Regions from separate parts of the Comamonas serinivorans genome, predicted to be linked through region 1. Evidence: predicted binding sites of a transcription regulator. Region 1 holds the regulator's gene; the other holds the start of a gene.

Region 1 (4,918 bases):
ACGCGCATGCGCCTGCGCCTGGACGCGCTGCGCCTGCAAGCCGACGGCCGCCCTGGCGAGCTGGACCTCGAAGCCTTCTCGGACGAGCTGCTGCAGATCAGCGCCATGTTCGACCGCCTGCTGGCCATCGCCGAGGTGGAGGCCGGCGCGCTGCGCATGCAGTTTTCCCCGGTCGACGTCACCAGCCTGCTGGCCGAAGCCGAAGACCTGTACGCCCCGCTGGTGGAGGATCAGGGCGGAACGCTGACGCTGCAATCGCCGAGTGGCCTGTACTGCCTGGGCGATGCCAATCTGTTGGCCAGCGCGCTGAGTAACTTGATCGAGAACGCGCTCAAACACGGGCGCGAAGCGGATGGCAGGGTGCACATCGTGCTCGGCGCGCTTGCCCTGCAGCACGGCGAACTGGGGCCCGCCATCGAGTTGACGGTGTCCGACCAGGGGCCAGGCGCGCCGCCGGCCGCCCTGGAAAAGCTGACGCAACGCTTCTTCCGCGCCCACAGCGACCACCCTGGCCTGGGCCTGGGCCTGGCCTCGGTGCAGGCCATCGCCCAGGTTCACCTGGGCAAGCTGAGTTTCGACAACACCCACCCGGGCCTGCGCGCCCGGCTGGTGCTGCCCGCGGCCTGATATCCCCGAGACCCCGAGACGCGCCCCAGGATGAGGCAAAAAAAAGCCCGGCAAAGCCGGGCCAACTCGGAGAATTGCAGAAAAAGGACAGGTTCCTCCTCAGGTCAGAAGGTGTGCATCAAACCCACACCGTAGTTGGTGGTGCTGTCCAGACGCAGCACCGCGCCATACACCGAGGTGCGCTTGGACAGGTTGTACTTCGCCTCGACCACCGCGTTGGTGTATTTCTTGAGATCGGCGTTGCCCAGCTCGTGCTTGAGGTCACGCGTCACGTCCAGCGTCACGCTGGCAGCGCCGAAGGCCACCGTGCCCCCCACGCTGACACCGCTGCGCTTGGTCGCCACGGCCAGGGTGCGGGTGTCGTTGTACGAAGCATTCAGCGTGAAGGCGCCGAAGTTGTACTTGCCGCCCAGGGCCCAGTTGGCTTTCTCACCCTTGGTCTTGTTGGCCGAGAAGCCGGCCGAGATGGGGCCGTTGGCGTAGGTCAGGCTCAGGTCGGTGCGCGCGGCGCCGCCGTTGTCGGCCTTGAAAACGTAGCCCAGGTTGCCCTGCAGGCCGCCCATGTCGGGCGTGCTGTACATGAACATGCTGCTCGAGCGTTCGCCCACGCCCACGATGCCGTAGGTGTTGGCCACCACCGAGTAGTTGGCGTTGCCGGTCGCTTCCCAGGCCAGGTAGCCGAAGAACGAGGGGTGGTTCATGCGGCCCATCTTGAACGTGCCCCAGTTGCCACCCAGCCAGACGTTGGCCTGGCGCGTCCAGCCGCCATCGCCCGCGCCGGTCTCGGCGTTGAGCTCGGTCTCGAAGTTGAAGCCGGCCGACAGACCGCCGCCCAGGTCTTCCACGCCGCGCAGGCCGATGTGGCTGTTGGTGTTGTTCATCACCGTGTTGCCCTGCATCTGGGTCTTGGCGCCATCGAGCTTGCCCAGGCCCAGGTCGGCCAGGCCGTACAAGGTGACCGACGATTGGGCCATGGCGAAAGGCGAGCTCAGGAGCAGTGCAGGGATGAGCAGATGGGTGCGTTTCATGAAAGTCCTCGTGGCGTGAATCCAAATCCAAAACGGTGCAATTCGCACCACCTCGGTGCAGTCTTGCGACGTTCACAGTGATACGAGCAACCTCTGTGCCAAGCCCCTAACAGCCCGTCACATGGGGGTCACTGCAACACATCCATGGCTCTGGCAATGTTGCAGAGCCAGGCAAACGATTATGGAGTACTTGCCAGAAATGGCCGTCAAGATAACGTAAACTTCCCCATACCCCTCACAATGCTCGACGCAATGTGGTCGTGGGGATGCGCATGGCCTCGCGGTACTTGGCCACCGTGCGGCGCGCGCAGTCGATGCCCTGCTCCTTGAGCATCTCGGAGATCTGGTTGTCCGACAGCGGCTTCTTGGGGTTTTCTTCGGCGATGAACTGCTTGATGAGCGCCCGCACCGCCGTGCTCGAGGCGCTGCCACCGGCCTCCGTGTCCAGCCCGGAGCCGAAGAAATACTTCAGCTCGAAGGTGCCGAACGGCGTGGCCATGTACTTGGCCGTGGTCACGCGCGAGATGGTCGATTCGTGCAGGCCCAGCTCATCGGCGATTTCGCGCAGCACCAGTGGCTGCATGGCCAGCTCGCCATGGATGAAGAAGCTGCGCTGGCGCTCGACGATGGCCTGCGACACGCGCAAGATGGTGTCGAAGCGCTGCTGGATGTTCTTGATGAACCAGCGCGCTTCTTGCAGCCGTTGTTGCAGGGCCTGGTGCGAGTCGCTCTTGCCGCCGCGCAGGGCATTGGCGTAGACGTCGTTCACGCGCAGCTTGGGCATCACCTCCTGGTTCAGGCGCACGCGAAAACGCGGGTTGGCGCCGTTGCCCTCGATGCGCGAGACGATGACGTCGGGCACCACGATGTTGCGCTCGACGTTGACGAAGCGGCGACCGGGCTTGGGCTCGAGCCGGCTGATGCAGGCCAGGCCGGTGCGCACCGTGGTTTCGCTGAAGCCGCACAGCTGCGACAGCTTGCGCGCATCGCGGCGCGCGATCAGGTCGATCGGGTGGCGCACGATGTCGCGCGCCACGGTGGCGATGGCGTCGTCGGGGTTGGCCTGCAGCAGTGCGTCGAGCTGCAGGCACATGCATTCGCTGAGGTCGCGCGCGCCCACGCCGGTGGGCTCCATGGCCTGCACCAGGCGCAGCGCCAGCATCAGGCGGTCGATCAGCTCGTCGCGCTGGTCCACGTCGGTCGGCCGCAGGCCGTCGGCCAGGTCGTCAACGGACTCTTCGAGGTAGCCGTCTTCGTTCAGCGATTCGATGATGAAGTACACCGCCGCGCGGTCCACGTCGGACAGGTGCAGGGCCAGGGCCTGGCGGTGCAGCGTGTCGTAGAGCGACTCGTGCATGCCGGTGCGCTCGCTCGCATCCAGCGCGTCGTCGTCGGGGGCGCCAGCGCCGCGCGGCAGCGCATCGCCGCCCCACTCGCCATCGTCGGGCGACAGGGCGTTGGAGCCATCACCCTCCCAGTTCACGCCAGCGTCGTTGTCTGTATCACCGGAGGATGCCCCATACTCGTCATCACCACCGGCTGGCTCACGGTCCGGACGCTCGCTGGCAGACTCGGTTTCGCTGGCGCGCTCGCTGATGCGGTCCCCGACGCTCACGTGGGCATCGGCCTGGGCCAGACCGAAGTCCTCCTGCGGCGCTTCGCCGTCTTCACGGTCGAGGAAGGGGTTGTCCCCCAGCATCTGCTCGACCTCCTGGTCGAGTTCCAACGTGGACAGCTGCAACAGCCGGATCGACTGCTGCAGCTGCGGGGTCAGCGTCAGGTGCTGCGAGACACGGAGCGACAGGCCTTGCTTCATCGCGACGCGGCTTACATGCGGAAGTTTTCGCCAAGGTACACGCGCCGCACCTCGGCGTTGTCGACGATCTGAGCCGGCGTGCCCTGGGCCAGCACGCGGCCCTCGCTGATGATGTAGGCGTGGTCGCAGATGCCCAGGGTTTCGCGCACGTTGTGGTCGGTGATGAGCACGCCGATGCCGCGGGCCTTCAGGAAGGCGATGATGCGCTGGATCTCGATGACGGCGATGGGGTCGATGCCAGCAAAGGGCTCGTCCAGCAGGATGAAGCGCGGCTGGCTGGCCAGCGCACGGGCAATCTCGACCCGGCGGCGCTCGCCCCCCGAGAGCGACGGCGCGGGCGAGTCGCGCAGCTGCTCCACGTGCAGCTCCTGCAGCAGCGTGGTCAGGCGCGACTCGATCTCGTCGCGGCTCAGCGGTTTGCCGTGGGCGTCGCGCTGCAGCTCGAGCACGGCGCGCACGTTCTCGGCCACGGTGAGCTTGCGGAAGATCGAGGCCTCTTGCGGCAGGTAGGACAGGCCCATGCGCGCGCGCAGGTGCATGGCCTGGCGCTGCACCGACTGGCCGTCGATGGTGATCTCGCCGGCGTCGGCCCGCACCAGGCCGACGATCATGTAGAACGACGTGGTCTTGCCCGCGCCATTGGGGCCCAGCAGGCCGACGACCTCACCGCAGCGCACGGCCAGCGACACGTCGTGCACCACGGTGCGCTTGCCATAGGCCTTGCGCAGGTGCTGCACGTCCAGCCGGCTGTGGCGGTCCGTGGCGGCGGGCGCAGCGGCCACGCCGGCTGCCTCGGCCAGGCCGCTCATGGGCGCTCCTGGTTCAGGCTGCCCGAGGGCTGCAGCGGCGTCGAGCCCGGCGCTGGCGCGCCGCCCGCGGGTGTCTGCGGCGTGAGCACGGCGCGCACGCGGCCCTGGCGGCCCGGCACGGGGGTGCCCTGGTCGGTGGCCGAGCGCACGCCGCCATCGACGGTGACCACCTCGGTGGTGTTGTTGTAGAGGATGTCGCTGCCGGTGATGGTGTCGGCCACGCGCGTGCCCATCAGGCGGCGGATTTCGGCCTGCTGCACCAGGCGAACGGTGTCGGCCTTGCTGTCGTAATGGATGGTGCGGCCTTCGCCCTCCATGTACTCGTCCACCCCTTCGCGCTTTTGGTGGAAGAACGCGCGCTTGGTGCCCGCTGCGTACAGCACGCCGAACTGGTTGCCGGCGTCGTCCTGGCGCACTTCGAGCTTGCCGCCCCGCATGATGATGCTGCCCTTGGTCAGCACCACGTTGCCCGTGAAGACCGACAGCTTCTGCTTGTCGTCGTAGGTCAGCGCATCGGCCTCGATGTTCATCGGCTTGCTGCGATCGGCACGCTCGGCCTGCGCGAACGTGGCCAGGCCCGACAACAGGAGCGCCGCCAGCAGACGAGGAATCGGTTTCATATGAGGCACGTTTTTTGC
Region 2 (4,918 bases), 2.0 Mb from region 1:
CAAGGTGTGGTTGGTGGGCGCAGGCCCCGGAGACCCCGAGCTGCTGACGCTGAAGGCGGTGCGCGTGCTGGGGCAGGCCGATGTGGTGCTGGTGGACGACCTGGTGAACCCAGCGGTGTTGGCACATTGCCCCCAGGCCCGCCTGGTGCCGGTGGGCAAGCGCGGCGGCTGCCGTTCCACGCCACAGGCCTTCATCCAGCGGCTGATGCTGCGCCACGCGCGCCAGGGCCTGCGCGTGGTGCGGCTCAAGGGCGGCGACCCGGGAGTGTTCGGGCGCTCGGGCGAAGAAGTGGCCTGGCTGCAGGCACATGGCGTGGCCTGCGAGGTGGTCAACGGCATCACCGCCGGCCTCGCCGCGGCCACGGCCTGCGGGCTGCCGCTGACCATGCGCGGCATCACCCAGGGTGTGACGCTGGTGACCGGCCACACCGAGCACGGCGATGCACCCAACTGGGCGGCCCTGGTGGCCGGCGGCACGACCCTGCTGATCTACATGGGGGTGGCCAAGCTGGCTGACATCCAGGCCGCGCTGCTGGGTGCCGGCATGGCGGCCGACATGCCGGTCGCCCTGGTCGAGCAGGCCAGCCTGCCGCAGCAGCGCCAGTGCCAGACCACGCTGTCGCAGCTGCGTGACGCCGCGCGGCGCTTCGCCTTGCGCAGCCCCGCCATCCTTGTGGTGGGCCGGGTGGTGTCACTGGCACAGGCTGAGGTGCTGCCCGAGGCCGAAGTGGCCGGCCACCGCACACGGGCCGCATGAGGACATCGGCGGTGCCTGTGTCCCGCGCGCCTGCTCAAGCGCCCGTTCATGACAGCGCGCTGACGCTGCGTTTCATGCTGGCGGCGCATCGGCGCGAGCTGCAAGGCATGGGCGAGCTGGCCCAGACCTGCGAGCTGGTGATTACGGTGGGGCGTTTGGTGCATGCCCTGCAGAAAGAGCGTGGGCAGGCCATGTTGCACCTGACCCTTGTGGCGGTGCGGCCTGCGGATGTGCGCAGCACCTGGGCCGCACAGGTGGACGTGGCCGAAGCGGCCGAGCAGGCCCTGCGCCAGCAGCTCGACGACGGCCTGGCTGCTGAAGCTTGGCCGTTGACCAAGCCGCGTTGCCTGCACGCGGTGGCCCACGCGCTGCATGGCCTGGACGGCCTGCCCGCCCTGCGTGCGCAACTGCGGCAGGCGCGCCTGACCGCCGACCAGGCGCTGGACGGCTACGGCCGCTGCATCGGCAGCCTGCTGGGGGTCAGCATCGAAGCCCTGGAAGGGGCGGCCGATCCGGTCATCACGCACCTGCTGGTGGCCTTGCTCAACTTCATGCAGGCCAAGGAACTGTGCGGGCAGGAGCGCGCTCACGGGGTGCGCGGGTTCGCGGCGGGCGCGTTTGACGACGCGCACCGGCGGCTGATGGCGGGTCTGGTGCAGGCGCAAGAGCGCAGCATCGAGCTGTTCTGCCAGCACGCGCCCGCAGCCCTGTTGGCGCGCTGGCAGGCCCTGCGCGCCGACGAGCTGGCCCTGCAGCGCCTGCGGGCCCTCAGCCAGGGCACGCAGCCGCAGGCGCCGGCCTTCGCGCCCATCTGGTTCGATGTGTGCACGGCCCGCATCGACGCCATGCACGAGCTGGAGCGCGAGCTGGCCCTGCACCTGGCCGCCTGCTGCCGCGAGCGCGTGACCGAGACCACCCAGGCGCTGGCGAGTCTGAATCAGGCATCCAGGCAGTACCACGAGTTGTCGATTGATAGAAAAACGGCAGTGGCCTATACCCTGGTAGGACGGCCTTTGGATGCGGCGGTGAATGGGGACGCCATGGGCGATGCCATGGCGCGCTCGGTGCTGGACGTGCTGCTGGAGCAGGGCGTGCGCCTGCACGAGGCCGACCAGGCGCTGGCCCAGGCGCGGCGCGCCCAGGTCGAGCGCCGCCGCATCGAGCAAGCCAAATGGCGGTTGGTGAGCCAGCACGGCTTGAGCGAGGCCGCAGCCCATGAGCAACTGCTGCGCATGGCGATGAATGCGGGCATGACGCTGCTCGACGTGGCCGAACGCGTCCTGCGAGACCCCGGTGAGGCCTGAGCCTCCAGGGCGGTGCATGGGCGGCCCTGTTCTGGTGCGTTGAGCCTGCGACGGGCACCAAAGCCAGGGGCCAAAGGCGCGAATGCGGGGGCGGCAAGCCTGTGCAGAGCTGGCACGCCCCTTGCATTGAAGGTGCCATCGGTCGATGCCCGCGTGAACCGGCATCGGCGACATGGACAACGGCGTCCATTGCCAGGCGGCCTGCACAGGCAGGCCCTCTGGCGATGGGCGCCGTTTTGCGTTTTCTTTCAGGAGCACTGCAATGCCCGAATCAACCCGGATTTTCGTCATCGGCAATGGCATGGTGGGTCACCGCTTCGTGCAGGAGATGGTCGGCCGCCACCCCGACCTCGAGGCCGCAGGCCTGCAGATCACGGTGTTTGGCGATGAGCCACGCGCTGCGTATGACCGGGTCCACCTGTCCAGCTACTTCAGCGGCACGAGTGCCGAGGACCTGTCGCTGGTCGAGCCCGGCTTTTACGACCGCCCGGGTCTGACCCTGATGCTGAACGCGCGCGTGGCGCAGATCGACCGCCGCATCAACGAGGTGACGCTGGCCGACGGCCAAACCCTGACCTACGACAAGCTGGTGCTGGCCACGGGTTCGGTGCCCTTTGTGCCGGCCGTGCCGGGTTCAGACCGCGCCGGTTGCTTCGTCTACCGCACCATCGAAGACCTGGAGGCGATGCTGGCAGCCGGCCAGCACGCGCAAAGCGGCGTGGTGGTGGGGGGCGGCCTGCTGGGGCTGGAGTGCGCCAAGGCCCTGCGCGACATGGACCTGAAAACGCACGTCGTCGAGTTTTCGAAGCGCCTGATGGCCGTTCAGGTGGACGAGGGCGGCGGCGAGGTGCTGCGGGCCAAGATCGAGGATTTGGGTGTCAGCGTGCACACCGACCGCAACACGGTGGAGATCACGGACGGCATGACCGCCCGCCACCGCATGGTGTTTTCGGATGGCACCTGGCTGGAAACCGACATGGTGGTGTTTTCGGCCGGCATTCGGCCGCGTGACGAGCTGGGCCGCCAATCGGTGCTGGCCATCGGTCCACGCGGCGGCGTGGTCATCGACGACCACTGCCGAACCTCGGACCGCAAGGTGTATGCGATCGGCGAGTGCGCCTCGTGGAACGGCCAGGTGTTTGGCCTGGTGGCACCGGGCTACGACATGGCGCGCGTGGTGGCCGCCCACCTGAGCGGCGATACCACGACGGTGTTTGCGGGCGCCGACATGAGCACCAAGCTCAAGCTGATGGGCGTGGACGTGGCCAGCGTGGGCGATGCCCACGGCACGACGCCGGGCTGCCGCAAGTTCGTCTACGCCAACGAGTTGCGCCAGGTCTACAAAAAGCTGGTGGTCAGCGCCGACGGACGGCGGCTGATGGGCGCGGTGCTGGTCGGCAATGCCGACGAATACGGCACGCTGCAGCAAATGGTGGCGCACGGCATGGCCTTGCCGGAAGCGCCCGAGCAGCTGATCCTGCCGGCCAGCGACGGCCAGGCCAAACCCGGCCTGGGCGTGGAGGCACTGCCCGACGGCGCGCAGCTGTGTTCGTGCAACAACGTGAGCAAGGCGCAGGTGTGTGCCGCGGTGGGCGAGGGCGCCTGCACCATCGCCCAGGTCAAGAGTTGCACCAAGGCCGGCACGAGCTGTGGCGGCTGCGTGCCGCTGGTCACCCAGGTGATGAAGGCCGAGATGGCCAAGCGCGGCCTGGCCGTGAACAACCACGTGTGCGAGCACTTTCCGCATTCGCGCCAGGAGCTGTACCACCTCGTGCGCGTGGGAGAGATCAAGTCGTTCGACGACCTGCTGGCCAGGCACGGCAAAGGCCTGGGTTGCGATGTCTGCAAGCCGCTGGTCGCCAGCATCCTGGCGTCGTGCTGGAACGAGTTCGTGCTGAAGAAAGACCTGGCCAGGCTGCAGGACAGCAACGATTACTACCTCGGCAACATCCAGAAAGACGGCAGCTACTCGGTGGTGCCGCGCATGCCGGGGGGCGAGGTCACGCCGGACGGCTTGATCGCCGTCGGCCAGATCGCCAAGAAATACGGCCTGTACACCAAGGTCACGGGTGGGGCGCGGGTGGACATGTTTGGCGCGCGCGTCGACCAGCTGCCGCTGATCTGGGAGGAGCTAATCGCGGCCGGCTTCGAATCGGGCCATGCCTATGGCAAATCGCTGCGCACGGTGAAGAGCTGCGTGGGCTCCACCTGGTGTCGCTACGGGGTGGGCGACAGCGTGGGGCTGGCTGTGGAGCTGGAGAACCGCTACAAGGGCTTGCGCTCGCCGCACAAGATCAAGTTCGGGGTCTCGGGCTGCACCCGTGAATGCGCCGAAGCCCAGGGCAAGGACGTGGGGGTGATCGCCACCGAGCAGGGCTGGAACCTCTACGTCTGCGGCAACGGCGGCATGAAGCCGCGCCACGCCGAGCTGATCGCCAGTGACCTGAACAAGGCCGAGTTGATCGCCTTGATCGACCGCTTCCTCATGTTCTACGTGCGCACCGCCGATCGCCTGCAGCGCACCAGCACCTGGCGCGACGGCCTGGAAGGCGGGCTGGCTTACCTGCAGGACGTGCTCATCCGCGACAGCCTGGGGCTGGGCGCCGAGCTTGAAGCCCAGATGCAGCACGTGGTGAACCGGTACCAATGCGAATGGCGCACGGCCGTGACCGATCCCGAAACCCGCAAGCGCTTCAAGACGTTTGTGAACAGCGAAGCGGCCGACGCCAACATCGTGTTCGTGCCCGAGCGCGCGCAGCTGCGACCGGCGCGCAGCGACGAAAAACCATCCCTGGCCCTGGCCTGAAGGAGTCGACCATGATCCCCCATCCTCATCCCATTGCTTCGGTGACCAGCG

Evidence for each region. Region 1 encodes sigma-54, which starts transcription at its own class of promoters, with help from an activator protein. Its sites were predicted from a motif close to TGGCANGNAANCTGCTTT; they were not measured.
Region 2: the regulator sigma-54 is predicted to act here: its motif matches at 2,172-2,189, upstream of nirB (nitrite reductase large subunit NirB).

What each region holds. Positions count from the first base shown of each region.
Region 1 covers NZ_CP021455.1:4,419,923-4,424,840, forward strand. Annotated here, with positions in the region: gene CCO03_RS18900 (sensor histidine kinase) at 1-627, shown strand, start outside; gene CCO03_RS18905 (porin) at 732-1,655, opposite strand; gene CCO03_RS18910 (RNA polymerase factor sigma-54) at 1,891-3,471, opposite strand; gene lptB (LPS export ABC transporter ATP-binding protein) at 3,483-4,280, opposite strand; gene lptA (lipopolysaccharide transport periplasmic protein LptA) at 4,277-4,900, opposite strand.
Region 2 covers NZ_CP021455.1:2,446,819-2,451,736, reverse strand. Annotated here, with positions in the region: gene cobA (uroporphyrinogen-III C-methyltransferase) at 1-757, shown strand, start outside; gene CCO03_RS10415 (nitrate regulatory protein) at 769-2,061, shown strand; gene nirB (nitrite reductase large subunit NirB) at 2,324-4,867, shown strand; gene nirD (nitrite reductase small subunit NirD) at 4,879-4,918, shown strand, end outside.